Regions from separate parts of the Marisediminitalea sp. genome, predicted to be linked through region 1. Evidence: predicted binding sites of a transcription regulator. Region 1 holds the regulator's gene; each other region holds the start of a gene.
The links. The regulator ArgR, encoded in region 1, controls arginine synthesis, uptake and breakdown. The targets are predictions, from matches to a motif close to ANTGAATANNTATTCANT.

Region 1 (13,367 bases):
GGCGTATCTGCCATGTTGGAACTGGCGTTGCGAACAACAAAGAATAGCATGCAATGCAACGTGATGTTTTTAGCAACAGATGCTGAAGAACATGGGCTGCTGGGGGCAAAGGCCTTTGCCAATACAGGCGTGCTTGAGAGCTACCGCCTGTTCGGTAATCTGAACTTAGATATGTTGTCACAGCCTGGAGGGCGTCATGACCTGTTGGTGAGTGGAGTGAAAAGCCATCCGGCATTCGAAGACCTCACAAGCCAGATTGAAACGGATACCTCTTTACCCATGATCAACACTGATGCGGGCTACCGCGTTGGTCGTTACCCTGTTAAAGGTGATCGCACCAAAGTCAGTGATCATGCCGTGTTTGCTGAGCGGGGCATACCATTTTTGTTTCTTGGTGTCGGCAGGCACAATTACTATCACACGCCCAGAGATACGGCGTCCAGAATTAACGAAGGATTTTACGGCCGGGTTGTTGATGCGTCCTGGCGATTTCTGAAGGGGCTGGATGGGTTATGTGGTAAAGAACTGCAGGCCAATCATACTGATTAGCCTGCAGATATAAGGCAGTTTAGATTACGCCTAGCTCACGCAGACGTTCCTGCAAGTAAGATTCTGCAGTATATCGCTCCGACAGCACCACGTCCGGGCGTGGGTGAAGGAACAGTGGAAGCGAAATCCGTGAACGTGTCATATCGGCACCTTCAGGGTTGATCACGCGGTGGATCGTCGATGGATAATATCCGCCGCTGGCTTCTTGCAACATGTCACCAATGTTCACGATCAGCGTACCGAAATCACAAGGTACGTCCATCCAGGAACCGTCCTTACGCTGAACTTGCAAACCGGGTTCGTTAGCTGCTGGTAATACTGTTAGCAAATTAATATCGCCATGTGCAGCAGCGCGGATGGCATCCGGCTCTTCTTCGCCTTTCAGAGGCGGGTAGTGCAGTACGCGTAACAGCGTCTGACCACTGTCTTTGATCATATTTGGCAACGGCTGGCTAAAGTTAGCCTTTACGTCATCAGGCGCGTGCGCTTCTACCCAGCTCAGTAATTCAGAGGCCAAATTAGTGGCTTTTTCGTAGTAATCCGCAAGCTGAGCTTTTAGATCCGGCGGGCATATACCCCAGGGATAATAGTGAAAGTATTCTTTAATATCTTTCTTAGTGAAGCCTTTGGCAACTTCAGACACAGATTGTGGGAAATAACCATCCTGCGTGCCTTTGTTGTATTCGTACTCAAACTTAGCTTCGCTATCAAAAAACGTCTGCCAGGTTTTATAAATATCGGTAACAACATGTTGCTCGATGGGGTGGTTTTTAAGTACACCAAATCCGGTCTCGTGTAATGATTTGGCAAATAACTCCGCAGCGTTATCTGCCTGGTAATCAACGGCGACTAAATTCATTCTGTCTTCCTATCGTTATTTTTTACAGCCGCATTATAAAACGGCCGGGGAGGGCGGCAATGCCCTCCTGTTGACACAAATCAAGTCTGAGGGTTTTTACAACGACAAGTAAAAACCAGCCAGTGCTGCACTCATCAGGTTAGATAAGGTTGCAGCCAGAACCGCTTTCAGACCGAGTTGCGCAATTTCTTTACGTCGAGTTGGGGCCATAGCACCAATACCGCCCATTAATATGGCGATAGACGATAAATTTGCAAATCCACACAGAGCAAAGGTAATAATGGCCTGGCTCAGTGGCGACAGGGCTTCTTTGGCGTCAATAAAGTCCAGGTATGCAATAAATTCGTTTACGACCAGTTTCTGACCGATAAAGCTACCTGCTGCCTGTGCTTCAGCCCACGGCACGCCAAGTGCCCAGGCCAGAGGCTGCAGAATAAAGCCGAGAATTTGTTGAATGGTAAGTGACTCGATACCAAATAATTCCCCTGCCCAACCAATAACACCGTTCAGCATGGCGATTAAGGCAACAAAGGCCAGCAGCATAGCGCCTACATTTAATGCCAGTTGCAACCCCGACGCAGCGCCGCTTGCAGCAGCATCAAACACGTTGGCGTAGTGGTTTTCCTGTTCCTGGGATTCGGTTAATTCATTATTCGGGGTTTCCGTTTCGGGTTGCATGATTTTGGCCATCAGCAATCCGCCCGGGGCCGCCATAAAACTCGCGGCCAGCAGGTACTTCAATTCTACGCCCATGCCGGCGTATCCGGCCATTACCGAGCCTGCAATTGAAGCAAGGCCACCCACCATAATAGCGAACAGCTCAGAACGGGTCATTGTTGGTATGAAAGGACGAACGACTAACGGCGCTTCGGTTTGACCAACGAAGATGTTTGCCGCGGCTGACATGGACTCAGGGCGGCTGGTATTCAGGGCTTTTTGCAGTGCACCACCAATAATTCGGATGATCCAGCTCATGATTTTCAGGTGATAGAGCACGGCAATTAACGAAGAGAAGAAGATAATGACGGGCAACACGTTAAACGCAAAAATGAAGCCCAGTGATTTGTCGCCAATCGGACCAAATACGAAGTTAATGCCGTCCTGACTGTAATCAATGATGTTTTGAACAAACACGGTTGTTTTAAGCAACAGTTGAATGCCTGGCTCAAAATACAGAATAAACGCACCAATAATGGCTTGAATGGCAAAAGCACCGCCAACAGTGCGCCAATTTATCGAGCGGCGGTTGCTGGAGAACGCAAAAGCAATGGCTAACAACAGGGCGACGCCCAATAAACTGATCATGTGTATTCCCTTACAGAAGTGCTTGCTGGATGTGAGACTTGATGACATCCAAAGCGATTTGGTTTTTACCGCCTTGAGTTACCACGACGTCGGCCGTGAAGCGGCTGGGCTCAATAAACTGATGATACATAGGCTTCACGGTTGCTTCGTATTGCTTGGCGACGGATTCAATGCTTCTGCCACGCTCTTTAATGTCTCGCATCATGCGACGCATCAGACAAATGTCCAATGGGGTATCAATAAAGATTTTTACGTCGTATAACGGCAGTAATTCTGGCCGCGCCAGCAACATAATGCCTTCAAGAATAATGACTGGTGCTGGCTGTAAACGCTTGGTTTTTGGCAGTCTGGTGTGGGTTTTGAAACAGTAGTTCGGGTAGTCAATCGGTTCACCATTGCGCAGTGCGCGCAGGTGCGCTTTCAGCAACTCGTGCTCAAACGCATTGGGATGGTCGTAATTGTTCTTTTCGCGCTCTTCCATCGCCAAATGATCTTGCGCGCGATAATAATGATCTTCGCGTAAAATCTGTACCGGACGGCCTTGTTCCGAAAACGCGTTAATGAGATTTTCTGTGAATAATGACTTTCCAGAGCCTGAAGCACCAGAAATAGCAATGATTAAAGGTTGTTGCATTGTAGTTACTGTCGTTTATTAGTAATTGAAAACATGCTGGTTTTTCGGCTACTGCCCAGATGGGGAGTGGGGTGCCAGGACCGGCCAGATTATATTTATGTCAACATAATCGGCTAGTTTACCCTTAATATCGCTGATTCACCACTTTCTGTCGAGCTATAAAAAGCTGACCATTTGTTCAGGTTATCACTGTTCACACAACTTGAAAACTGCTTAATTTAACTGCAGTCAGTTGAGGCTGTATACGATGGTTGTCAAATCAGTAGTAGTGGGACTAGTCGCCAATCACTTCGATTTCATGTGCATAAAGACGTGGAAGCGCGTAGGAATGCTGCTTGGAGCGAGAGCCTTCACCCTGTGCGCGTGGCGGGTAGTATTTTGCTTTTTCCTCACTGTACCCTGCAAACACTTCATCCAGTGCAGCGCGAATTTCACTGAGGGTTTTGTCTAAATTCGCATTAAAGTCAGGTCGTTTACGCTTCGTGTGACCAAGATCCATCAGCCTGCCAAACGCTTTGTTTGCCTGATTGGTTAATTCTGGCGGAATATCTTTGTGGTGAAGCAATAATGCGTCGGGGTTATCGATGCAATAATGCAGCAGCGCGGTGTAAAAGCACAATGGTTTGTTTTGAAGTTGCACAGTGACGGCATTAATGCTGTTGCCTATGGTTTTGTCGTTCAAATTGATAACGAGTTTAGGCACGAGCGCGACTTTGGGTTCTTCTATAGCAACCGGCTCAGCTTTTGGCGCTCTGCGCGTGGGTCTGATGTTCATCAACACCGGAACCATGATCGCCGCCGCAAAAAAGGCCAACGGGCTAAAAGCGAGGTAGCGGTATAAAGGTAACGACGCGACCTGAATTTGTACTGTTTGTTCAGAGTTTTGCAAGGTAATGGGGGTTAACCTGGCGTTCGCAAAATCAGCGGCGGTGTTATCTGCACTCACCGATTGAATTGAAACCAGGCCAATACCTGTCTCCGGTTCGGCCAGGGCTTTATTCAACCTGTTCAGATAATCCTTCAATGTGTATTGATTGGGTGGAGTATTCAATGTGCTGTTACCCACATCGAGGAACTGTAAATCCAGGCTGATTCTGCTTTGCAGCCTGTCGATGGTTTCATGTTCCGAGTAAAGTCTGGCCGATGCCTGCCCAAGAAATGCCCCTAGCTGAAAGACCAGAAACAGGAAGATAAATAACGCGGCTGCTTTAAACCCGTCTTCTGCGGTTAGGTTATAGGCTCTCATGATGCAGTACAGTCCCCTATCAGCTCGACATCGTGATAGTACTTTCTTGGGTGATTCGCCGAAATATCAGCAATGACCTGTTGTAGAGCACATCGCAAATCCGTGTTACGGGTTTGCATTTTTAAATACCAGCGCATGCCCGGCACACTATTTTCCAGCGACGTAATATAATTGCGGGATAAGATCTCTTCGTCTCCCTTGCCCCAGTAGCTGGAAATAATATCAACTTCGCCTGCCAGCAAGGCGCCTCTTAGCTCCTGATGCGAGTTATAGTAGAACAGCTTTATGTTGCTGTCGTTCAATCCCAACTGCTGCAGAATGGTTTTAGGCACAATGTGGCCGGAGCGGCTGCTGGGGTAGTCGAGAATACCGATGCGTTTTCCCAGCAGGTACTCTTTATTAAGGCGGGGTTTTTCCCTTAATGCAATAAAATAGGCACTGTAGTCGGGATGTGCTGCTATATCGTCATAGTGATAAATCTGGTCGGCACCAAACGCCAGTACTACGTTACTTTTTACCAGTGTAAGTTCCGGTACCCCATGGTTGATATACCGGAATGTGTCAAAGTCATTGCGGCCAATCGTGATATTTACATTACCAAACTGACGCTGAACTACTTTATTGCCACACAATAATGGCAGCGCCATTTCTGCAATGGAACTCTCGGTTAAGTACACATTGAACGTTTCCTTATTACCTGAAAGCGGCGTTTCGCACGAGAGTTGGCTGGCTGTTTGAGGCGGAATTGCCGGTGAAGACTGAAAATTCTGAATAAAACCAACCAGCGCGCAGCATATAAAAATGAGCACGACCAATGTGGTCCTAATTGTTCTATTCAGTCGTATTGGGTGCAAAAGAATTTTCGCTTAGTTTTACTTATTGGACCAATTTGACCAGTTAACGTTATTTATTGCAACAAATAAGTTTACTTTAAAAGATTAATTTACTGTTTTTATTGGGATTTGTATAAATAACTTTGAATTGGCTTAACCGCTGTTTATTCGTTGTGGTTGTGCGAAAAATATACCCGGGCTTGTGAGCAGGGCCGAGGGTTCCTATAAGCTCAGTAAAACTTTGACCGTTTGTTCAGGAAAAAATAAAAATACTAAGCGTTGTCAGTTCATTATGAAATGCAACCGGAACAGATTTGTCATATTGCTGAAACAATAATAATGAACAATCTCGGCCCGATTTACGCTTTTACGGATAACTTAAAATCACTGTCGTTTTACTGACAGTGAGAAAAACAAATTGGCTTTACACGTAGACCGCCGTAACCAACAGTAGTTCCGGAGATGCGGGTAAAGACAGACGCCTAATGAATATATAATGCATGGGAAACACACTAATGATGACAAAATCTAAGTTAAATCGCGTCGCGATAGCGGTAGCGATGTCTGTTGGTTTGTCGACTGCGGCTATGGCGCAGGAGACATCATCAGGTATCACTGGTAGCGTAGTTGGCCCTCAGGGTGCTCCAGCTGCGGGAACAGTAATCACCGTTAAGCACGTTCCAACTGGAAGTGTTAAAACTATCACTGTAAATGCAGACGGTCAGTTCAGCCTGTCTGGTTTGCGTGTTGGTGGTCCATACGAAATCACAATGGACTCTGACAAGTTCGAAGACGCTACTATTACCGACGTATATTTGTCACTGAGCGAGCCTCTGAACCTGAGCAAGTTCCAACTGGCTTCTCAATCAGATGTTGAGCGTATCGAAGTAACAGCTTCTCAAATCGCTTCTATCGCGTTTGGTCAGAAAGGGCCTTCTTCAAACTTCAGCCTTGAAGACCTGCAAAATGCGCCTGCGATTAACCGTGACATCAAAGACCTGGTTCGTGCCGATCCGCGTGTATATATCGATGAAACGTTCTCTGATGGTATCCAGTGTGCTGGTGCATCGCCTCGTTTTAACAGCTTAACGCTGGACGGTATGCGTTTGAACGACAACTTCGGTCTGAACTCAAACGGTTACCCAACTGAAAGTATTCCTTTCTCTTACGATGCAATCGAACAGGTTGCAGTTGAATTAGCGCCTTTTGACGTTGAGTACGGCGGTTTTACGGCGTGTAACATTAATGCTGTAACAAAGTCAGGTAGTAACGAAGTCCACGGTTCTGCTTTCTACGATTTCACGTCAGATTCTCTAAAAGGCGATTCAATCGAAGGTAATGACATCGACAACGGTAACTACACTGAAAAACGTTATGGTTTCACCGTCGGTCTTCCACTGATCAGCGATAAGCTTTTCTTATTCGGTGCCTACGAGAAGAAAGAAGGTGTTCGTTTACACGAATATGCAGGTTTATCTCGTGTAACTGAAGCAGACTTAGCAGAAATTGTTAGAATTTCTAAAGAAGTGTATGGTTACGATCCAGGTGGCTTTAAAGGCTCTTCGCCGATCGAAGACGAAAAACTATTGTTGAAAGTTGATTGGAACATCAACGAAGATCATCGTGCAGCATTTACTTATAACTGGAACGACGGATATACAATTTCTGAATCAGATACAGGCACATCTCGTCTTTCTTTCGATGGTCACTTCTACGAGCGTGGTGCAGAAATAGAAACCATTACAGCATCATTGTATTCTGATTGGACGCCTGACTTTTCAACAGAATTGCGTATCGGTAAAACAACTCTTGATAATCGTCAGAATTCTGTTGATGCAGACACTGGTTTCGGTGAAGTGCAAATTAGCGCTGGTAGTACAACTGTTTATTTAGGACCAGATGACTCTAGACAGGCAAACGATCTGAACTGGGATAACCTGACGTTCAAATTTGCAGGTACTTACCTGTTAGGTGATCACACTATTACTGCAGGTATTGAATACGAAGACTTAGATGTATTCAACTTGTTTATGCAGCATCGAATTGGTGAGTACCGCTTCGGTTCAATTGCTAACTTTGAAGCAGGCACGCCATTCTCAATTGATTATAACAATGCTGCCGGTACCAATGATCCAAATGACGTAGCGGCAAGCTTTAGTTTCCAGACCACTACGTTATATCTACAGGATGATTTCTATGTAAACGATGATCTTACCCTGTTATTAGGTTTGCGATATGACAAGTGGTCATCTGATGATCGCCCGAACTACAACTCTGCATTTGAAGAAGAGTACGGGTTTGCAAACACTGCAAACCTGGACGGGAAAGATTTATGGCAACCGCGCGTAGGCTTTAACTATGTGCTATCTGATGATATGGAACTACACGGTGGTTTCGGCTTGTACTCCGGCGGTAATCCTAACGTTTGGGTATCAAATGCATACTCTAACGACGGTGTTACTCAGGTATTTGCAGATGAGCGAGATATTCCTGGATGGTCTAGCGGCTCAACCAGTATCTTTGACCTTGACAGAGTCGGTGGTGGTGCACCAATCGTAGCTCCTCCTCAGGCTTTGTTTGATTATGTTGCAGATTATCCAACAGACGGTTCTGCTCGATTTGTTGTAGCCATGGACCCGGATTTTGAAATTCCAACTGAGTGGAAATATGCATTGGGCTTAACCTATCTGGCACCCGGTGATTACCTGGTACAAGCGGACATTCTTTATACAGATAAGAAAGACGCAGCTACCTACATCGAGCCGTCACGAGTAGAAGTGGGTACTGGTCCTGATGGACGTCCAGTTTATGAAGGTTCTAATAACACCTTCCTCTTAACTAACGTTAAAGGTGATTCAGGCGATGCAACTACGTTGTCACTGGCAGTGTCAAAAGAGTATGACTTTGGTCTGGATGTAAGTGTTGCTTATGCTTACAACGACTCTACCGACGTTAACCCAATGACCAGCTCTGTAGCAGGTTCTAACTATGCAAACTTTGCAACCAGCGATCCAAACAATCCTGGTGCGGCAACGTCTAACTACAACATCCCGCACCGTTTCACGCTGCGTGTTGGCTACAAGCATGAGTTTATCGACGGCTACGCAACGCGTTTCAACGTATTTGCCTCTGCTAACGAAGGTCGTGGTATGAGCTACACGTTTGGTGATGTACCGCGTCTGGATGATGACGGTGAAATCGAATATGTTGATGTTCTGGATCAGTTCTACGGCGATGACGATACAGGCGGTGGTCGCCACTTATTGTATGTTCCAACCGTTGACGATGCTAAAGTTGTATATGCAGATGGTTTTGATTTAGAAGCATTTAATGCCTTTATTGCTTCAGAAGGCCTGAGCCGTGGCAAGATCGCTGGTCGCAACGCGACTAATGGCGACTGGTGGACAAAAGTTGATGTTCGCATCAGTCAGGAACTGCCAGCTTTTGCTGAAGGTCACCGTGCTTCTGCGTTCTTCGTCATCGAAAACCTGGGCAATCTGCTGAACGATGACTGGGGTGTTCTGAAACAAGGTAACTTTGTTTCTGAGTCTGTTGTCGGTGCTAGCATTAATGACGATGGTCAGTATGTTTATGAGGAATTTTTCGGTGCAGATCAACGAGAAAGCTACTCAACTGCTGCTTCACTGTGGGAAATCCGCGTAGGTATTAACTACCGTTTCTAAGTGATTAGCACTTAACATTAAAAAACCCCGCTTATGCGGGGTTTTTTGTTTTAAGCTTAATTTGGCATGACTGGCAATCGGTCCGTTGTCTGACGCGCTAGAATCAAACGTTCTCGAACAAGTCTTCTACGCGTTGTCGTAAATCTTCAATTTTGGTGACATCCGCGGGCGCGATAAAAATCGTGTCATCACCTGCTATGGTGCCCAATACACCGTCCTTTTTACTTAATGAGTCCAGTAGGCGTGCAATGAGTTGTGCTGCGCCAGGGCTGGTTCGAATAATCACCATAACATTGTTATGCACAATATCTAACACCAGTTGCTTCAGCGGACTTTTAGCCGTAGGCATACCTAATTCAGGGGGTAAGCAATACACCATGTCACCACGCGCGTTGCGTGTTCGTACCGCACCAAACTTGCTGAGCATTCGCGATATTTTACTTTGGCTGATATTGCTAAAGCCCTGATGCTTCAATCCGTCGACAATTTCGCCCTGCGAGCCGTAACTTTCGGCTTTCAGAATCTCTTTGAATGCTTTAATGAGTTCTTCTTGTTTTTGACTAGCCATATTCACCTGTCGTTAAATCATTACAATTACTGGCGTCTGAATTATTTTTCGGCTTGCCAGTTAGCTTGGTGTATACTCTTGCAGGCGAATTTGCTTTGCCGCTCATCTGCGCTGTCGCCTGATACAATTTTAACCTTGTATAGTGCCACAACGCGCATGAAATTACAAATAAAATGCATATTTATGCAGTTATTTTGAATATAACTCTGAGATTCACCCAATCTTCTTCCATAAGACCAATAGGTGATTGAGTTTTTTGTCGACATGAATTAGTGTGTCGAGCCGTTATTAAACGTGATTCTTTCCATAGGAGAAATGGTATGAAAGTAGCCGTGTTAGGTGCTGCCGGTGGTATTGGTCAGGCGCTGTCATTATTGTTAAAAACACAATTGCCAGCAGGTTCTGAACTGTCTTTGTACGACGTTGCGCCAGTTGTTCCTGGTGTTGCTGTTGATTTAAGCCACATCCCAACTGCAGTAAAAGTAACCGGTCACGGTAAAGACGACCTGGCGGAAGCACTGACTGGTTGTGACATCGTGCTGATCCCAGCTGGCGTACCTCGTAAGCCTGGTATGGATCGTTCAGACCTGTTTAATATCAATGCTGGTATCGTTAAAGCTTTGGTTGAAGGCATCGCAGACAACTGCCCTGATGCATGTACTTGTATCATCACAAACCCTGTGAACACCACAGTAGCGATTGCTGCTGAAACGTTGAAAGCCAAAGGCGTATACAACAAGAACAAACTGTTCGGTGTGACTACGCTTGACGTTATCCGTGCAGAAACGTTTGTTGCTGACCTGAAAGGTCTTGATCCAGCGAACACGCACGTGCCTGTAATCGGTGGTCACTCTGGTACGACTATTCTGCCTCTGCTGTCTCAGGTGGAAGGCGTTGAATTCTCTGACGACGAAGTTGCTTCACTGACTACACGTATCCAGAACGCGGGTACCGAAGTTGTTGAAGCCAAGGCGGGTGGCGGTTCTGCTACATTGTCTATGGGTCAGGCTGCTGCACGCTTCTGTCTGTCTCTGGTTGCTGCTATGCAAGGTGACAACGTGGTTGAGTACACTTACGTACAAACCGACGACAGCGACGACGCTGCATTCTTCTCTCACCCAGTGCGTTTAGGTGCGAACGGTGTTGAAGAAATCCTGCCTTACGGCGAGCTGAGTGCTTTCGAACAGAAAGCAAAAGACGACATGCTGGAAGGTCTGCGTGGCGATATCAAAATTGGTGTTGAGTTCGTAAACGGTTAATTGCCGACTCGAAATCTTATCCATTAAAAAAGCCGGCGATGCCGGCTTTTTTGTGTCTTATGGCCAGGTAAATGGCCTTCGAAACACAGGTTAACCTGTGTTTCGCATACCAATAGCAATACCGCTGATAGCAACCATCATGGCTTTGTCCAGATTCGCGTCGTGCTCATCTTCGTCTAACTGACGAATGCGCGACAGCAGCTCAATCTGCAGGTAATGCAGCGGTTCAAGATAAGCGGCGCGGATATTCATAGACTCACGACCCTGTGGGTCTGACTCCATAATGGTTTCCTGACCGTTAATCTCTAGCAGCAGTGCAATTGCTTCTTTCAGCTCGGCGCGAAGGGCTGCACCAAAGTGCTTAAGCTCTTCAGGTACCAGACGATCATCGTATTCTTCGCTTATCCGAGGGTCGGCTTTCTGGAATACCATGTCCAGCATAGACAAACGCGACTTAAAGAATGGCCAGTTTTCCAGCATTTCTTTCAGTGTTTCTTCGTTGCCTTCCTTGCGAACGGCATCAATGGCACGCATGCTGCCCAACCAGGCTGGCAGTACCAAACGTGTCTGGGCCCAGGCGAATATCCATGGAATAGCACGCAGGCTCTCAATTCCACCGGTAGGCTTACGTTTGGCAGGACGGCTGCCCAAAGGCAGTTTACCCAGTTCCTGTTCCGGCGTTGCTACGCGGAAATACGGCACGAATTCCGGATCCTGACGTACCACGCCACGATAGAAATCGCGGCCCTTAGCCGCCATTGCTTTCATCAGCTCACGCCATTCGTCTTTAGGCGCCGGCGGCGGGAACAACATGGCTTCAATGATTGCGCTGGTATAAATACCCAGGCTGCGCTTGGCTAGCAACGGCATACCAAACTTGTAACGGATCGTCTCACCTTGTTCAGTAACACGGAAACCACCGTCTAGTGAACCCGGAGGCTGAGAGTGGATAGCAGCGTGAGCCGGTAAGCCACCACGACCGATAGTACCGCCACGACCGTGGAACAGGGTCAGGGTAACGTCGAATTCTTCAGCAAGCGCAACCAGCGCTTCCTGAGACTCGTACTGAGCCCAACCTGCGGCAATGGCACCCGCGTCTTTAGCCGAGTCTGAGTAGCCAATCATGACAAACTGTTTGCCCTGAATATAACCGCGATACCAGTCTACGCTAAGCAATTTGCGCATAACGGTGGGTGAGTTGTTCAGGTCGTCCAGTGTTTCAAACAACGGGGCTACTGGCATGGGCCAGTCCACGCCCATTTCCTGCAACAGCAGTTGCACAGCCATGACGTCAGAGGCTTCGCTTGCCATTGAGATAATGTAAATACCAAAGCCATGGCGACTGTGGTTTGCAATCACCTTACAGGTATCCAGCACTTCCTGAACGTCTTCAGACGGTTGCCATGCGCGTGGGAACAGTGGGCGCTTAGAACTTAATTCACGCAGCAGGAATGCTTGCTTGTCAGCTTCGCTCCATTGACCGTAGTCGCCCAAACCCAGATAACGGGTGAGTTCTGCAAGTACGTCAGCGTGACGCTGTGAGTCCTGACGCACATCCAAACGCAACAGGTGAATGCCGAAGCACTTCACGCGGCGGATGGTGTCCAGCAGCATGCCGTTCGCGGTGGTTTCCAGACCACAATCACACAGTGACTGGTAGCACAGCATTAATGGCTCAAGCAACTCGTCGTTGTCCTGAATCCAGGTGCTTGCGTCGTAGGGACGGCCATTGAAGAAATCAGCAATGCCGTCGCGGGTATCGGCGCAGCGCTTCACCAGCGGGCGAAGGATGGCGCGATACGGCTCTAACTGCTCACCCGCACGTGCTTTTAATTCATCGTTACACAGGTTCATCGACAACTCGACCTGCAAGCGGTCAAGATCGATGGTTAACAACTTGGCTGCGCGGCGGCGAGCCAGCAACAGGACTTCTTCGGTAACCTTTGCAGTAACAAACGGGTTACCGTCACGGTCTCCACCCATCCACGAGCTAAAGTGAATAGGCGCCGCATCAATAGGTAATGCTACGTTGTAGTCTTGCTGCAGACGTTCGTCCAGGTCACGCAGGAACTCGGGAACGGCTTCCCACAGTGAGTTTTCGATTACCGAGAAACCCCAGCGGGCTTCGTCTACCGGCGTAGGACGTACAGAGCGAATTTCTTCTGTGTGCCATGCCTGACTGATCAAATCGGCAATACGCGTTTCCAAACGTTTGCGTTCGGTGTCAGTGAGTTGCTCGTGGTGAATGCTCTTTAAGCAAACCGCCAGCTCTTTATGCTTGTGGATAAGGGTGCGACGGAACACTTCGGTTGGGTGAGCGGTAAGTACCAGATCAATATCCAGTTTTGCTACGGCTTCCTCTACCTCTAAGGCTGACAGCTCAGCTTTGTCTAGGTGTTCAAACAGTGAGTCGATAGATGCTTCCACATCC
Region 2 (8,802 bases), on a different contig from region 1:
TGCGAACGGGCTTTTTTGTTTTTGGCCTGCGTCAGAACGGGCTGAGTATATTACTTCGCAAATGACCTGATTACATTGCTACACACTTTCTAGTATTTAACTCACGCCATTCTCAGTTTGCCACGCAGCGCCTTGGTTTGCGCTACAGGCCTAAACGTAAATATCAATTTCATAACTCACACCCTTTTCCCCGTTTAAACTAATAAGACGTTGGGCATGATGCCGTGCCATAACAAGCTTCTCTGCGAGACAATTTAAGCGCCGCATACTGACCTGGATCAGTACCGTTATTATTCACCTGGCTACACTCTGATATATCAACTCCGACACATTCACTAACAATTGCTATGTTAAAAATTTTTGACATCAAACTGAGCTGAGTAAATACTAACCATGTTAAAAATAGTTAACATGGGTGAACAAAATGTCATTTCAGGAAAAATCAGCGTGGGTCATGGCGCTGGCACTAACAGTAATATCTATTATGTGCGGGTGGTCCGTGTATGAAGCATCAGTTGCGGCGGGTGGCTTAGTGTCACCGTCTATTGGATTGATTTCTTCATACACTCTGGTATTGGTCGTCATTGTGGTGGCTGGGCAGGTTGTGATCAGTATCTGTTCGCCCAAACAGGCATCAACACCAGCCGATGAACGGGAAATACATATTGAGCGGAAGGCTGGCTATACGTCGGGTTGGATCATGGGGGTAGGCGCTGTTGTGTCGATGTCGCACTATCTGCATTGGAACAACGGAGACATGCTGTTTTATATGGTGCTGGGCAGTATGGCATTAGCAGCCATTGTCGATTACGTATATCGCATTGTATTGCACCGGAGCGCGATTATTTAATGGCAAAGCAGTTACCGATCACGAATTCAATAAAAGCGCTCAGAGAAGCACATGGAGAGATGACGCAATCCCAATTGGGGGAAGCCGTAGGGGTAACACGTCAAACCGTGGCGGCCATCGAGCAACGGCGCTACTCGCCCTCGCTGGAAACGGCGTTTCGCATTGCACGGGTATTTGACGTTAGCGTGAATGATGTCTTCGAGTGGGATGATAAATAGTGCTAAAGCACTATTTATCATTGTTGTTTATGGGATGTATAAATTTAAATAATATTATGGTGGGTGGTAGTGAGCACCGTTTTTAGTTGGTTTGATATATTCATCAAATCTATGGGACCCATCACCAAATGAATATATTATTCACAAAAACGAATAATTATTGCAGTTAAAACGCCTATATTGATTTTTTATGCAATTCAAACGGGTGTTTGTATTGTGTTTTATATACCGACATGGTACTTATTCGTTTCCAAAATTTTGGCCGGGAAAAACTATGTCCGCACAATCTATAAACGATTTATTGTTCGAAGCTGCTACCTTACTCATGGTAGGGATGGGCTTCGTGTTCGTATTTCTTACCATATTGATCGCGGCGGTGAACCTTCTGAAGGCGTTCTGTGAACGCTTTCCAGGCCAGGAGCCTCAGGCGCCAACGAGAGCGTCGTCAAAGGCTGCACGTCCAGCACAGGCAAATGAAGATAAAAATATCGTTGCTGCTATTACTGCTGCCGTACATGCACACCGTCAAGCTAACCGTTAACACACTTTAGGAGCTCACATGTCAAAGCCACTGGCCATTACCGAACTGGTGCTTCGGGATGCACACCAATCCCTGCTCGCCACCAGAATGCGCATAGAGGATATGCTGCCAATCGCTGAAAAACTGGATAAGGCCGGATACTGGTCAATTGAGTCCTGGGGTGGGGCAACGTTTGATGCCTGTATTCGTTATCTGGGTGAAGATCCCTGGGAGCGTATTCGCTTGTTGAAGCAGGCCATGCCAAATACACCGCAGCAAATGTTACTGCGTGGCCAAAACCTGCTGGGCTATCGCCATTATGCCGACGACGTGGTAACGCGTTTTGTTGAGCGCGCGCACGACAACGGTGTAGACGTATTCCGTATTTTCGATGCAATGAACGACGTTCGTAACCTGGAAACGGCAGTAAAAGCTGCAGTCAACTGTGGTGCTCATGCCCAGGGAACGATTTCGTATACCGTAAGCCCGGTACACAACCTGCAGTTGTGGCTGGACATGGCCAAGCAACTCGAAGACATGGGTGTACACTCCATCTGCATTAAAGACATGGCTGGCCTGTTAAAGCCTTACGAGTGTGAAACGCTCATAACGCAACTTAAGCAAACGGTAGATGTACCGATTGCCATGCAGTGTCACGCAACCACAGGTTTGAGTACGGCCACTTACCAGAAAGCCATTGATGCCGGCATTGATATCCTCGACACCGCGATTTCGTCGATGAGCATGACCTATGGTCACTCTGCGACCGAAACGATGGTGTCTATTCTGGAAGGCACTGAGCGTGATACCGGATTGTCATTGCCTGATTTAAGCGAAATTGCTGCTTATTTCCGTGAAGTTCGCAAAAAATACGCGAAGTTTGAAGGTAGCCTGAAAGGCGTGGACGCCCGTATCCTGCTTGCTCAGGTACCGGGTGGTATGCTGACAAACATGGAAAATCAGCTGAAAGAGCAGGGCGCAGAAGAAAAGTTCGACGACGTACTGTTAGAAATCCCGCGCGTTCGTGAAGATTTAGGCTTTATTCCGCTGGTAACACCCACATCACAGATTGTTGGCACCCAATCAGTACTGAACGTACTGACCGGTGAGCGCTACAAGAGCATTACCAAAGAAACCGCTGGCGTGTTGAAAGGTGAGTACGGTGCCACAGCGGCGCCAGTAAACGCAGAACTACAACAGCGCGTATTGGATGGCGGTGAAGCCATTACGTGTCGCCCGGCTGATCTGATCGACCCTGAACTGGAAAAACTGGAAACAGAACTGGATTCACTGGCATCGGAGAAGTCAATTACCTTGGCGGAGCAAAAAATTGACGACGTACTGACGTATGCATTGTTCCCTCAAATTGGCCTTAAGTTCCTGGAAAACCGCGGTAATCCGGATGCCTTTGAGCCGGCTCCTTCTGAACAAACAGCCGCAGCGCCTGCTGCTCCTGCAGCCACTGCAAGCGCAGATGCGCCGAGCAGTTATGACGTTCGTGTCGACGGCAAAGTGTATAGCGTGGAAGTAGCTGCGTCTGGCCAGTTGGGGGCGATTACGCCGGTTGCTTCTGCTGCACCAGCACAAGCTGCTGCGCCAGCACCATCGGCAGGTGGTCAGGCAATCAATGCACCGTTAGCCGGTAACGTGTTTAAAGTACTGGTAGGCCCTGGCGATCAGGTGAGTAATGGCGATGTGGTCATTATTCTGGAAGCCATGAAAATGGAAACCGAAATCCGTAGTGCCTTCGATGGCACTGTGTCTGCCGTCCTGGTGAAAGAAGGCGACAGCGTTACCAACGGCCAGCCGCTAATCGAGTTAGGGTAACGCCATGGAACAGTTAGCAATTTTATGGAATAGCACTGCGCTGGCGCATTTTGAGCTGGGGCAGGTGGTTATGATGGCGGTAGGTGCATTATTGCTTTACCTGGCCATTGTGCGTGGTTTTGAACCTTTACTGTTATTTCCTATTGGCTTTGGTGCCATTCTGACCAACATCCCACTGGCAGGTTTTACCGATCCGGGCGGATTGTTGTACTACATCTATGAGGTAGGTATTCACTCAGGCGTCTTCCCTTTGCTCATTTTTATGGGCGTAGGGGCAATGACTGACTTCGGTGCGTTAATCGCAAACCCCAAGATGTTATTACTCGGTGCAGCCGCGCAATTCGGTATTTTTGCCACCTTGTTTGGTGCGATTGCGCTGAATTTCATTCCGGGGTTCGACTTTACCCTTAAAGATGCCTCTGCGATTGCCATTATTGGTGGGGCGGATGGTCCGACAGCTATTTTCCTGGCTTCGCGCCTTTCACCCGATTTACTGGGGGCAATTGCGGTAGCAGCGTATTCTTACATGGCGCTGGTGCCAATTATTCAGCCGCCAATCATGAAAGCGTTAACGACGCCGGAAGAGCGCAAAATTGAAATGGCGCAATTGCGTCATGTCAGTAAGAAAGAGAAAACCCTGTTCCCATTGGGCGTACTGCTGCTGACCATTTTGTTCCTGCCGTCGGCTACGCCTTTGGTGGGCATGTTTTGCTTCGGTAACCTTATGAAAGAATGTGGTGTGGTTGACCGTTTAAGCAAAACCGCGCAAAACGAGCTGATCAACATAGTGACTATCTTCCTGGGCCTGGCGGTTGGTTCCAAACTGTCTGCCGATAAATTCCTGACGGTAGAAACCTTAGGTATTTTAGGACTGGGTGCGGTTGCGTTCGGTATCGGTACGGCGGCTGGGGTATTAATGGCGAAATTGATGAGCCGCTTAACAGGCGGTTCTATTAACCCATTAATTGGCGCTGCCGGTGTATCTGCTGTGCCAATGGCTGCGCGGGTAGTGAATAAAGTCGGTCTGGAAGCAAACCAGCACAACTTCCTGTTGATGCATGCGATGGGCCCGAATGTAGCCGGGGTACTGGGTTCTGCCGTAGCTGCCGGTGTTTTGCTTGCGCTGGTAGGCTAGTCGATTAACCGCTGATCACCGCAGCGTTTGCTGCGGGATCAGTGACTGATAAGACAACACCAGTTTTTTGGTTGTTTCATGCTGAGGCCATCGAAAGATGGTCTCTGTTTTTCCACTCTCTATAATCTGACCACCATCCATCACAATCACTCGGTCGGCGATATGTCGAACGATTCCCAGGTTGTGAGAAATAAATATAAAAGCCAACCCCATTTCTTGTTGCAGCTTTAAGATCAGGTTTACGGTTTGTGATCGTATCGTCGGGTCCAATGCTGCGAATGGCTCATCGGCAATTAATACTTTGGGCTCTGGCAGAATGGCACGGGCCAGGGCGACACGTTGTTGCTGTCCGTCAGACAGCATATGCCGGTAAAAGTAGATGTGCTCACGCAGTAACCCTACCTTCACCAGGGTATCGGCAATCAGGGCCTTGCGTTCAGCTTCTGACAGGCCCGTATTCAAACGCAGAGGTTCATCGAGTATCTGGCCAACGGTAATGCCAGGGTTCATGGACTCGCTGCTATGTTGAAAGATCATACGAATACCGGTGATATCGGCATTTTTGCGCGCTGCGCGATGTCGAACAGACCAGTACTTCTCTTCCATGAGGTGAATATTACCCTCATCAGGCTCTACCGCGCCGGCCAGCATTTTTGCCAGCAGTGATTTCCCCGAGCGGTTCTGGCCAATGATTGCAATGGTTTCGCCTTTGGTTACCTGCATATCAATTGGGCCTAGCGAAAAAATCTCAGGTTTCTTCAACCAACGCTTTTTACTGCTGTGCCTGAACGTCAGGCCACTGACATCCAATACCTGCTTCATAATTTCTCCATATGCAGCGGGAAGTGGCAGCTGTAACTGTGATCGTGGATTTTACGCACTGCCGGAACGTTCACGCAGGCGCGCTGTGCTCTTGGACAGCGCGGCCCTAAACGACAGCCAATAGGCAAGTGTTGTAGCGTTGGGATCGTCCCCGCCAGTGTGGGCAACTGGGATTTGGGCGGCAAATCTTTGCTGAAACTGGGTGCGCTGTCTAACAGCGCCTTGGTATAAGGATGCAATGGACGCTTGCGTATGTGTTTCATTTTGCCGGACTCAACGGTTTGCCCGCAATACAATACCGTCATGGTATGCGACATACTGGCAATCGCCAGCAGGTCGTGGCTGACGAATAAAATGCCAAGTGAGCGTGTTTGGTTCAACCGCGAGAGCAATTTCAGTACCTGTACCTTGGTGGTGGTTTCCATGCCTCGGGTCGGGTCATCGGCTATCAGCATTTTAGGCTGATTCACCAACGCCATGGCCAGCATCAGCTTTTGCCCGATATCGGTTGGAATTTGGTGGGGATAAGCACGCAGGTAGTGGTTGTGATCTTTTATTCCGACTTTGTGCACGGTACTAATGACTTCCCTGCGCCGTTGTTGAGCGCGTTGCCAGAACCACTTACCTTCAATTAATTCATCCGGTACGGCTTCCTCAAGCTGTTCTCCCAACGTCACGGAAGGGTCGAGCGAGGCAATGGCGTGTTGAAACACCACGCCGATGTCTTTGCGCAATACCTGACGGCGTTGCTCAACAGACATCGACAACAAGTTTTCACCGTTCCAACTCATGCGGTCGGCGGTAAGATGCCAGTTGCCGGGTGTAGCACCAGCGATGGCTTGTACAATCAGGCTTTTCCCTGAACCCGATTCGCCAACCAGCGCGCGAATTTCGCCGGAGTTCACCGTTAAGTTAATTTTATCCAGCGCTTTAATGGACTGGGAGCCGGTATTGATTTCAAGGGTAAGGTTTTTAATGTCTAACAATGGCATTAGCGATTTACCCTTTTTCTCAATGCTGAACGAAGGCCATCACCTACCACGGTGATCGACAGTACCATCAGGAATATGGCGATCCCCGGAATGGCAATATTCCACGGCGACAAATACCCGACATCCAGACCTGCTGCCAGAATAGCGCCAAGCTCGGGTAATGGCGGCTGTGCGCCTAAATTCAGGAAGCCCAGGGCGCTTATATCAATAACGGCAATAGACAAGGCCAGGGTGCCTTGCACGACCAGCATTTCAATCATGTTGGGTAAAATTGAATAGTAAAAAATCTGCAGGCGATTTGCGCCGTCCAATGTCGACGCCTGAATGTAGTCTTTTTTCATTTCGGCGCGCACAAAGGTACGGGTGTGATGAATAAACTGCGGGATAAGCGCCAGTGTGATGGCCCACATACTGTTGACCAGACCACTGCCTAAAATGCCTACGATGATAATGGCAATCAGCAGGGTAGGGATGGCCATTAACGCATCCAGTAAGTGATTGACGACGCTTGATCGCACTCCGCTTAACATGCCTGCAATGGTACCTATAGACACGCCCACCGCCATGGCAATGATGACCACCAGTAGACTGGTACCAAAGGTTACCCGGCAGCCATACATAATCCGTGAAAATAAATCCCGGCCCAGTGCATCTGTGCCAAACAGATGGGTAATCGAACCATTCGGGTGCCAGCTTGGAGCCACTAAAATGGACTCCGTATTCTGGAACAAGGGATCATAGGGCGTAACCAACGGAGCGAAGAATGCAAAGAAGACAAACAGCAGCAGAATCGCTAACCCCACCAGAGCTACGTGACTGGATTTAAACTCGCGCCATGTGTGCTGCCACGGTGACGGGCGAATTTCATCTTCGTAGAGACTAAATCGTGACACTTTCGAATTTTTCCCTGCTGGGGTCAATTAACCGGTTAAACAAATCTATCGAAATGGTAATAATGACTACCAGAGTCGATACCGCCAGCATGCCAATCCGCAGTGCTGAATAATCACGCTGATAAATTGCCTGAATAAGCCAGTTGCCAATACCTGGCCAGGAAAACAAGGTTTCTACAATCATAGCGTTCGTGATCAGGGTTGTGATCTGCATGGCCATGAGCGGCAATATGGGCAGCAGCGCGTTGCGCAGTACGTGCCGGAAAAATATTTGGCGATTTGATAGTCCGCGCGCTTTAGCTGCTGTGATATAGGGCTTATTGAGTACATCAATAATAGAGCGACGGGTGATACGAATAATCGCTGCAGTTGAAATACAGGCTATCGACAACGTCGGCAGAATCAGATGCAAGAATGCATCACGCATGGCTAGAGAGGTATCAACGTCATCTGCAAGCAGAATATCAATGAACAAAAAGCCGGTCTGGCTGGGTATATCGAACAATAAGTTCAGTCTGCCAGATAAAGGCAACCAGCCAAATTGCAGACTAAACGTCAGTATAAACAACACGGCAAGCCAAAATACCGGTACCGAATAGACGGTGACGCTGAGCGAGTTAATGGTGAAATCGGCATTCGTGTAGGCGCGTAAACCGCTATAACAGCCAATGGGAATACCCACCATTATCACAATCATCATCGCGTATGTACTAAGTTCTACGGTAGCGGGGAGCGCGGTAAGTACTTCTTCCTTGAGTGGTTGACCCGAGATCAGGCTGTAGCCCCAGTTGCCGCTGAATAGCTGCTCCAGGTAGTGCCAAAACTGAATTAAATAGGCACTGTCCAGCCGGTATTGGCGAACAAGGGCATCGTGTTGAATACTATTCTGCGGGGTGATACCAGTGAGATTGATGATCGGCTCTGCAGGGAACAGGTATATCAATGTAAAAGACAATGCTGACAAAGCCAGCAATGTCAGCACAAACAAAATAGTGTAGCGCAGTAGGATATTAATCACGGGGTTTGGTTACCCCGCCAAGTCGAACGCCACCGAATGGATTGATGATCATGCCATTGAGTTCTTTCCGGTAGGCCTGATAGCGGTATGCATGCGCAATAGGCACCAGTGGAAGTTTTTCAAAAATTAATTGATTAGCTTGCAAATATAGCGCTTTTCGCACTTCAATGTCTTCGGTTTGCAGCGCCTTGTCGAGAATTTCATCGTAGGCAGGCTCACACCAACGTGCGCGATTGGTGCCGGAAGGGATCGCATCGCAACTTAGCAGCGGCCGATAGAAGTTATCCGGGTCGCCATTGTCAGCAGACCAGCCAATTAATACTGAATCGTGATTGCCTTCTCTTAGCAAGCGTCTGAATGTGGTCCAGTCGTAGCTCACAATGTTCACGTTTACTTCGATTTCCGCCAGGTAATTCTGAATGAGCTCCGCCATTTTCTTCGCATTGGGGTTATAGGCACGCTCTACCGGAATGGCCCATACATTCATAGTGAACCCGGGTGGTACACCGGCATTGTCCAGTAACTTA
Region 3 (8,086 bases), on a different contig from region 1:
GCACCTGGGTAGTGAGCCTGTTTGGTAAAAACCTGACTAATGATGTGAAACACGGTAACGATACGCAATTAAGCTTCGGTACCTTTGCTCCTCTGACCAAAGGGCGTGAGTACGGCGTAGAGTTTACTTATCACTACTACTAGATTATTTTTTGAACATGTGTGATGAGTGGTAACACATCAGAGCCAGCCCGTGACGTACAGAGTGCATTGCGGGCTTTGTTGCGACTAAAAAATAAAAACAGGCAAAACACATGGACAGAAAATACGTTTTAACAGGATTGGGCTATGCATTGCTCGGATTACTGCTGGGTATTCACATGGCCGCAACGAAAAACCACGGTCAGCTAGTCACCCACGCACACATTATGTTGCTGGGGTTTGTCGTCAGTATGATTTACGCGATGATGCATAAATTGTGGTTAACCGACGGTAATTCAAAACTTGCCATTGCGCAGTACTGGTTGCATCAGGCAGGTACCGCCTTATTGATCATCGGGCTGTACTGCTTGTATGGTGGTATTGCTGGCGATGACGCCCTCGCACCGGTGTTAGGTATCTCGTCAATTGTCGTGTTGATATCACTGATTTTGATGAAAGTGATGTACATTAAAAGCAGCAAAAGCACAGAGTAATAAACAAAAACGGAGCCTTCAGGCTCCGTTTTGATTTTATAGCTTGTGGACTGAGTTATACGCCGATGTAGTCCATGATGCCGTCAGCCGCTTTACGGCCTTCGTCAATCGCGGTTACAACCAGATCACTACCACGAACCATGTCGCCGCCGGCGAAGATTTTCGGGTTAGATGTCTGGTAAGCAAACTTACCGTTGGCAGGTGCGCGAACACGGCCTTTTTCATCAAGGATGATACCGAAATCGCCAAACCAAGGCGCTGGGCTAGGTTGGAAACCAAATGCAATAATCACAGCGTCGGCTTCCAGTACAAACTCTGAACCTTCAACCACAACCGGGCTACGACGACCCTGTGCATCCGGTGCGCCCATTTCCGTGCGAACCAGTTTAACACCCGTGGTATTGCCCGCTTCGTCAACGGCGATGTCTAACGGCATGACGTTAAACTCGAACTGAACACCTTCTTCTTTGGCGTTAACCACTTCGCGGCGTGAACCAGGCATGCTGGCTTCGTCACGACGGTATGCACAAGTTACGCTTGCCGCGTCCTGGCGAATAGAGGTACGTACGCAGTCCATGGTGGTATCACCACCACCGAGTACGACCACTTTCTTGCCTTTCATGTCGATGAAGTCAGCCGCGTCTTTTTCCAGTCCCATTACACGGTTCGTGTTAGAGACCAGGAATGGCAGGGCATCGTATACGCCAGGCGCTGATTCGTGTTCGAATCCGCCTTTCATGTACTTGTATGTACCCATACCCAGGAAGACGGCATCGTAGTCGTCCAATAACTGCTGGAACGCAATGTCTTTACCGATTTCGGTGTTCAGTACGAACTCAACACCCATTTCAGTAAAGATCTCGCGACGCAGTTTAATCACGTCTTTTTCCAGTTTAAACGACGGAATACCGAAGGTCAGCAGGCCGCCGATTTCTTCGTACTTGTCGAACACCACTGGCTTAACACCGTTACGTACCAGGATATCTGCACACGCAAGGCCAGCAGGACCCGCACCTACGATAGCGACTTTTTTGTCTGTCCAGGTAACGCCTGACATATCCGGACGCCAGCCCATTTTAAAGGCGGTATCGGTAATGTACTTTTCGATAGACCCGATGGTCACTGCGCCGAACTCATCGTTCAGGGTACATGACCCTTCACACAGACGGTCCTGCGGACAAACGCGACCACAGACTTCAGGCAAGCTATTGGTTTTGTGCGACAACTCAGCCGCTTCCATGATCTTGCCTTCGTTAGCCAGTGCCAGCCACTGTGGAATGTAGTTGTGTACCGGACACTTCCACTCACAGTATGGGTTACCGCAGTCCAGGCAGCGGTCGGCCTGGCCTTCCGCTTGCGAAGAGGTAAGTGGATGATAGATTTCAGCAAATCCGGTTTTACGCTCCACAATGGGCTTTTTAGGCGGATCAATTCTTTCTACATCAACAAACTGATAAACATTCTTAGCCATTATCTTCTCACCTCACTATTGCGCCTGAATGCGCAGTTCTGCGCTGGAACGACTAATATGGCCCAACAGGTTTTTCACATCGCTGGTCTTCGGTTTAACCAGTTTGAACTTCGACAAGGTGCTGGCAAAGTCATGCAGCAGGCTCAACGAGAACTGGCTGCCGGTTTCTTCATAATGCTGGTTGATCAAGCCACGCAGGTGCTCGGCAAGAATAACTTTGTCGTCAATCGACAGCACTTCTACCAGCTCAGGGTTAACGCGGCGATCCAGATCACCTTCGTCGTACAGGTAAGCAAAACCACCTGTCATACCTGCGCCGAAGTTAACGCCTACCGGACCCAGCACCGCAACGATACCACCGGTCATGTATTCACAGCCGTTGTCACCAACGCCTTCCACAACGGCAATCGCGCCAGAGTTACGAACACCAAAACGCTCACCGGCACGGCCCGCTGCAAACAGCTTACCGCCAGTTGCACCATACAAACAGGTGTTACCCATGATGGCACTTTCGTGAGTGTTGAATTCCGCATTACGCGGTGGGTGAATAACCAGCTTACCGCCTGTCATGCCTTTACCCACGTAATCGTTGGCATCACCTTCGATATACATGTTCAGGCCGCCGGCATTCCACACACCAAAGCTCTGACCCGCTGTCCCTTTAAAGGTTACAGTGATAGGCATTTCTTCCATGTCGTGGTTGCCGTAATGTTTGGCAATCTCACCAGACAACAAGGCACCTACAGAGCGGTCAGTGTTGCGGATTGGGTAGCTCAGGTTAATACCACAGCCCTTAATAACGGCTTCTTTGGCGTCTTTCAGCATTTTTGCGTTCAATACACCTTTATCCAGTGGCGCATTGGTGGTTTCTGAACAGAACAGACGCGTGTGTTCACCCGCCACTGGCTTCGCCAGAATAGGGGACAAGTCCAAGCGATTCTGTTTTGCAGTAATACCGTCAACCAATGACAACAGCTCAGTGCGGCCGATCAGTTCATCGAACTTACGCACGCCCATGCTGGCCATGATTTCACGCACTTCCTGCGCAACAAACTTAAAGTAGTTCATTACCATTTCTGGCAAGCCAATAAAGTGGTCGCTACGCAGTTTTTCGTCCTGCGTTGCAACACCGGTTGCACAGTTGTTCAGGTGACAAATACGCAGGTATTTACAGCCAAGTGCAACCATTGGGCCAGTACCAAAGCCGAAGCTTTCTGCACCCATTATAGCTGCCTTAATTACGTCCAGACCGGTCTTCAATCCGCCGTCGGTTTGTACCCGTACTTTGTGGCGCAGACCATTTTCGACTAACGCTTGCTGTGTTTCAGACAGACCTAACTCAAACGGACTTCCGGCGTATTTTACTGACGTTAACGGGCTTGCACCTGTTCCGCCGTCGTAGCCAGAAACCGTGATAAGGTCGGCATAGGCTTTAGCAACACCCGTTGCAATGGTGCCTACACCGGGCTCAGATACAAGCTTCACTGAAATAAGTGCGGTTGGGTTCACTTGTTTCAGATCGAAGATCAACTGAGCTAAATCTTCAATAGAGTATATGTCGTGGTGCGGCGGTGGCGAGATCAGAGTTACACCCGGCACCGAGAAACGCAGCTGCGCGATATACTTATTGACTTTGTCACCCGGTAACTGACCACCTTCACCAGGCTTCGCACCCTGGGCAACTTTAATCTGAATTACGCTAGCGTTAACCAGGTAATGTGGTGTTACACCGAAACGACCCGATGCCACCTGTTTAATTTTAGAGTTCTTCTCTGTGTTGAAGCGCTTAGGATCTTCGCCACCTTCACCTGAGTTAGACTGTCCGCCTAACCGGTTCATTGCGATGGCCAGGGCTTCGTGCGCCTCCGGGCTTAATGCACCAATTGACATCGCCGCAGTGTCGAAACGTGGGAATAGGTTTTCCGCAGGCTCAACTTCGCTGATATCGATAGGTTGGTTAGCCGGGTTCAGCTTCATCAAATCGCGTAAATGCGACGGTGAACGCTCGTTTACCAGTTTTGCATATTCCTGATAATCTTCGTATTTACCCGTAACAACAGCCGTCTGCAGCGTTTTCACTACATCCGGGTTGTAGGCGTGGTATTCACCATCGTGTACGTATTTCAGCAAACCACCGTGTGAGATTTTCTTCCGTTTTAACCAGGCAATGCGTGACAGGTTAATAACGTCTTGTTGGAAATCATCGAAGTTGGCACCTTCAAGGCGTGAGGTGACACCCTTGAAGCACAGCTCCATGACTTCCTGGCTGATACCGATGGCCTCGAACAGTTTCGAGCTACGGTAGCTGGCCACGGTGCTGATACCCATTTTGGACATGATCTTGTAAAGGCCTTTGTTGATGCCTTTGCGGTAGTTCAGCATGGCTTGCATGGCTGAAATGTCCAGGTCACCTTTTTCACATAGCTGTTCAATGGTCTCATAGGCCAGGAACGGATAAATCGCCGTTGCGCCTAAGCCAATCAACACAGCAAAGTGATGCGGGTCACGGGCAGATGCCGTTTCTACTACAATGTTCGCGTCACAGCGCAGTTGGTTGTCAACTAAACGACGGTGAACTGCACCGGTCGCCATGGCAGCAGGAATAGGTAAACGGTTTGGCTTGATGTTGCGATCTGACAGGATCACAAAGGCCGCACGTTTTTGTTTAACCAGGTACTCTACTTCATTACAGATACGCTCGATGGCTTTCTTCAGGCCTTCTTCTGCAGTGTATTGCAGGTCGATGATCTCTGAGTAGTAGTTTTCAGGGTTAAATTCACGCAGCTGTTTAAGGTCGGTATACATTAGTACCGGTGATTCAAACAGGACGCGGTCAGCGTAACCACTGGTTTCGCTGAATACGTTTTGCTCACGGCCAACGCAAGTCGCCAGAGACATAACGTGGTTTTCACGCAATGGATCGATAGGCGGGTTGGTTACCTGAGCAAACTGCTGACGAAAATAGTCATACAGGGTACGGTGTTTTGAAGACAGCACGGCCATTGGGGTATCGTCACCCATTGAACCAACGGCTTCCTGACCGTCTTTACCCAGTACTTTGATAACCTGATGAATTTCTTCGTAGCTGTAGTTGAACAGCTTGTGATAGACCGCCATGGTGTCGTCGTCAAAGACGCGCTGACCGATTAGCGATGCATCCAGTTTTTCGATAGGCGTTAAACGACGGATGTGTTTTTCCAGCCACTCATGGTAAGGGTGACGTTCTTTCAGATCATCGTCGATTTCAGTTGAGCGCCAGATTTTACCTGTGTAGGTATCTACAGCAAGCATTTCACCCGGGCCAACACGGCCTTTTTCCAGTACGTCTTCTGGTTCGTAATCCCAGATACCCACTTCTGAAGCCAGGGTAATAAATCCGTTTTTGGTGACGACGTAACGAGCTGGACGTAAACCGTTACGGTCCAGGTTACAGGCTACGTGACGACCGTTGGTCATTACGATACCCGCAGGACCATCCCAAGGTTCCATGTGCATTGAGTTAAACTCGTAGAATGCACGCAGTTTAGGATCCATGGTGTCGTTGTTCTGATAGGCTGGTGGAACCAGTAAACGCATGGCGCGGAATAAATCCATACCGCCAGCCAGGAACAGTTCCAGCATGTTATCAAGTGATGAGGAGTCAGACCCTTCTGTATTTACGAATGGGGCTGCTTCTTTCAAATCAGGGATCAGTGGCGTAGCAAACTTACCGGTACGCGCCATGGCCCAGTCACGGTTACCTTTAATCGTATTGATTTCACCGTTGTGCGCCAGGAAGCGGAATGGTTGTGCCAATGGCCATTTAGGTAACGTGTTGGTAGAGAAGCGTTGGTGGAATACGCAGATGGCGCTTTTCAGCTTCTCGTCGGCCAGGTCTTTATAAAAGGCCGGCAGGTCACGAGGCATGACCAGGCCTTTATAAATAGTTACCAGACCAGATAAACAGGCAACGTAAAATTCGCTGTCTTGTTCCAGACGTTTTTCAGCACGGCGACGCACCATATAAAGGCGGCGTTCAAGGTCGCGCTTACGCCAGCCTGCCGGCGCATTTACGAAAACTTGTTCGATTTGCGGCACGCCGGTCAGAGCCAGTTCGCCCAGCACGTCGTGGTTTACCGGCACTTCGCGCCAGCCCACTACGGTCAGAGTCTCTTTTTCCAGCTCTTCGTTTAATACGTCACGCGCTGCTTGCGCTAATGTCTCGTCCTGATTGAGGAAAATCATACCAACTGCGTATTTTTTGCTGAGCTTCCAACCGTGTTGCTCTGCAACGTGTTGGAAAAACGCATCCGGCTTTTGTAATAATAAGCCGCAGCCGTCGCCTGTTTTACCGTCAGCAGCGATACCGCCACGGTGTTGCATGCGATCAAGGCCTTCAATAGCAGTTGTTACCAGTGTGTGGCTGGCTTCGCCTGTTGTGTGGGCAATCAAACCGAATCCACAGTTATCCCGTGAATCGTTGGGATTATATAAACTCATCTCTTAACTCCTTCAACCTTTGACTGGGCAAGGTATGCGCTGTGTTTTGTGACCAGAGTCGGCCTCACAGCTGCGTTACAACGCGTTGTTTAGTGACTGAAAATAAAAGAAAAATCAGTCTGCGCTGGGTTTGTCGTTAATTATTATTGTGGATACCAGTCGTGTACCGCATTTTTATGCACTATTGCCTAGCGGGCCGTACAACATACCGGCATTGCCGATTAAAATCAATCGGAATGTGAGCGATAGCACAGCTGAAATCGTATACCATCTTTATTCTTATTAATTTTCAGCAATTTATGCTCAATTGGTGCCAATAAAAAAACGCATATTTTTTTTGAAATGAGGCTGAGTTAGCTGCGAATATGGCCAGTCTAATTAAACTTAAGTTGCATAAATAGTCATCTATGGTGGGTAAATACCCAAATAGCATGATTGCGTTTGAATCTTTATCCTGTTTGCGCGGTAGGCATGGAGTTGGGTAATTTTTGACGCGCGAACGGCAATCAACGATTTATTGACGCTATTTTACCCTGTTTTTAGAAAATTGTAATGTTTTCGTTTTGCCTTCGCTTCCCTGAGTTATTTTCCTGTCCGGCAAGGTCTGATAGGATGGCTGCAAATTATTTCGGTATAGTATTGTTATGCATCAGGAAACGCCCAACGATTCATGGGCCATTCGATTCGCACAGTTTGTGCAGCGTTTTGGCACTATTAAGCTCAGTGTGTTGTTTGTGATTTTAACGTTGGGATTTACCGTAGGTGGGTCATACGTTATTCGACTCAGTCTCGGCAGTGAGGTTGAGCCCGATGACTTTATCAGCGCTGTGATCCTCACCATGTTATCTGCCCCCTGGGTGCTCTACTTCTTTAGTGAGCTGGTAAAACAGCTTGAGAGTTCTCGCACTAATCTGAAAGAAGTCGTGAGCCAGTTAGAGCACCTTCGGGAAGAAGATGTGTTCCTGAACCGCGAGCTGCAAAACAATATCCGTCAGCTGAATCACGAAATTGAGCAGCGCAAGCATGCTCAGGAAGAGCGTGAAACTGTCTTTAAAGAACTGGAAAAAGAAATTCAGGACAAGTCAGAGCAAGAAGCCCAGGCCCGTCATTTATCAACGCTGTTGCGGTCGATTATCGATGCCTCTCCCGACTTAATTTATTATCGCAATGAAGAAGGTCGCTTTGCAGGCTGTAACCGGGTTGCCGAGCAGATGACTGGCAAGACTGAGAAGCAATTGCTGGGATTAACGCCTCACGACGTTTACGAAGAAGATTTAGCCCGTCAGGTGGTGGCCAGCGATCACGAGGTGCTGGAAGCTAACGCCAGTATTACCGAGGAACTCTGGTTACGCTTTGCCGATGGTCGCCGTCGTTACTTTGAAATGCGCAAAGTCCCGTTCTTTGATCAAGATGGTAATCGGTTGGGGCTATTGGCGTTTGGGCGTGACATGACCGAGCGTAAGCAGGCTGAAAACGCAGCTGCCAAGGCCAGTAACGACAAG

Region 2: a site for ArgR is predicted at 1,248-1,265, ahead of AC4MRN_RS13565 (OadG family protein). Genes of this name have one in related genera too.
Region 3: a site for ArgR is predicted at 6,750-6,767, ahead of gltB (glutamate synthase large subunit). Genes of this name have one in related genera too.

The regions. Positions count from the first base shown of each region.
Region 1 covers NZ_CFIDRX010000022.1:7,631-20,997, forward strand. Annotated here, with positions in the region: gene AC4MRN_RS04950 (M28 family peptidase) at 1-549, shown strand, start outside; gene AC4MRN_RS04955 (isopenicillin N synthase family dioxygenase) at 569-1,408, opposite strand; gene AC4MRN_RS04960 (NupC/NupG family nucleoside CNT transporter) at 1,505-2,713, opposite strand; gene udk (uridine kinase) at 2,724-3,347, opposite strand; gene AC4MRN_RS04970 (hypothetical protein) at 3,622-4,593, opposite strand; gene AC4MRN_RS04975 (type 2 periplasmic-binding domain-containing protein) at 4,590-5,402, opposite strand; gene AC4MRN_RS04980 (TonB-dependent receptor) at 5,942-9,109, shown strand; gene argR (transcriptional regulator ArgR) at 9,213-9,677, opposite strand; gene mdh (malate dehydrogenase) at 9,998-10,936, shown strand; gene ppc (phosphoenolpyruvate carboxylase) at 11,027-13,367, opposite strand, start outside.
Region 2 covers NZ_CFIDRX010000107.1:72-8,873, forward strand. Annotated here, with positions in the region: gene AC4MRN_RS13555 (hypothetical protein) at 425-850, shown strand; gene AC4MRN_RS13560 (helix-turn-helix transcriptional regulator) at 850-1,068, shown strand; gene AC4MRN_RS13565 (OadG family protein) at 1,343-1,609, shown strand; gene oadA (sodium-extruding oxaloacetate decarboxylase subunit alpha) at 1,628-3,415, shown strand; gene AC4MRN_RS13575 (sodium ion-translocating decarboxylase subunit beta) at 3,420-4,550, shown strand; gene AC4MRN_RS13580 (ATP-binding cassette domain-containing protein) at 4,566-5,372, opposite strand; gene AC4MRN_RS13585 (peptide ABC transporter ATP-binding protein) at 5,369-6,364, opposite strand; gene AC4MRN_RS13590 (ABC transporter permease subunit) at 6,364-7,257, opposite strand; gene AC4MRN_RS13595 (ABC transporter permease) at 7,244-8,275, opposite strand; gene AC4MRN_RS13600 (ABC transporter substrate-binding protein) at 8,268-8,802, opposite strand, start outside.
Region 3 covers NZ_CFIDRX010000172.1:430-8,515, reverse strand. Annotated here, with positions in the region: partial or broken gene AC4MRN_RS17090 (TonB-dependent receptor domain-containing protein) at 1-143, shown strand, start outside; gene AC4MRN_RS17085 (TonB-dependent receptor) at 254-634, shown strand; gene AC4MRN_RS17080 (FAD-dependent oxidoreductase) at 690-2,105, opposite strand; gene gltB (glutamate synthase large subunit) at 2,121-6,584, opposite strand; partial or broken gene AC4MRN_RS17070 (PAS domain-containing protein) at 7,229-8,086, shown strand, end outside.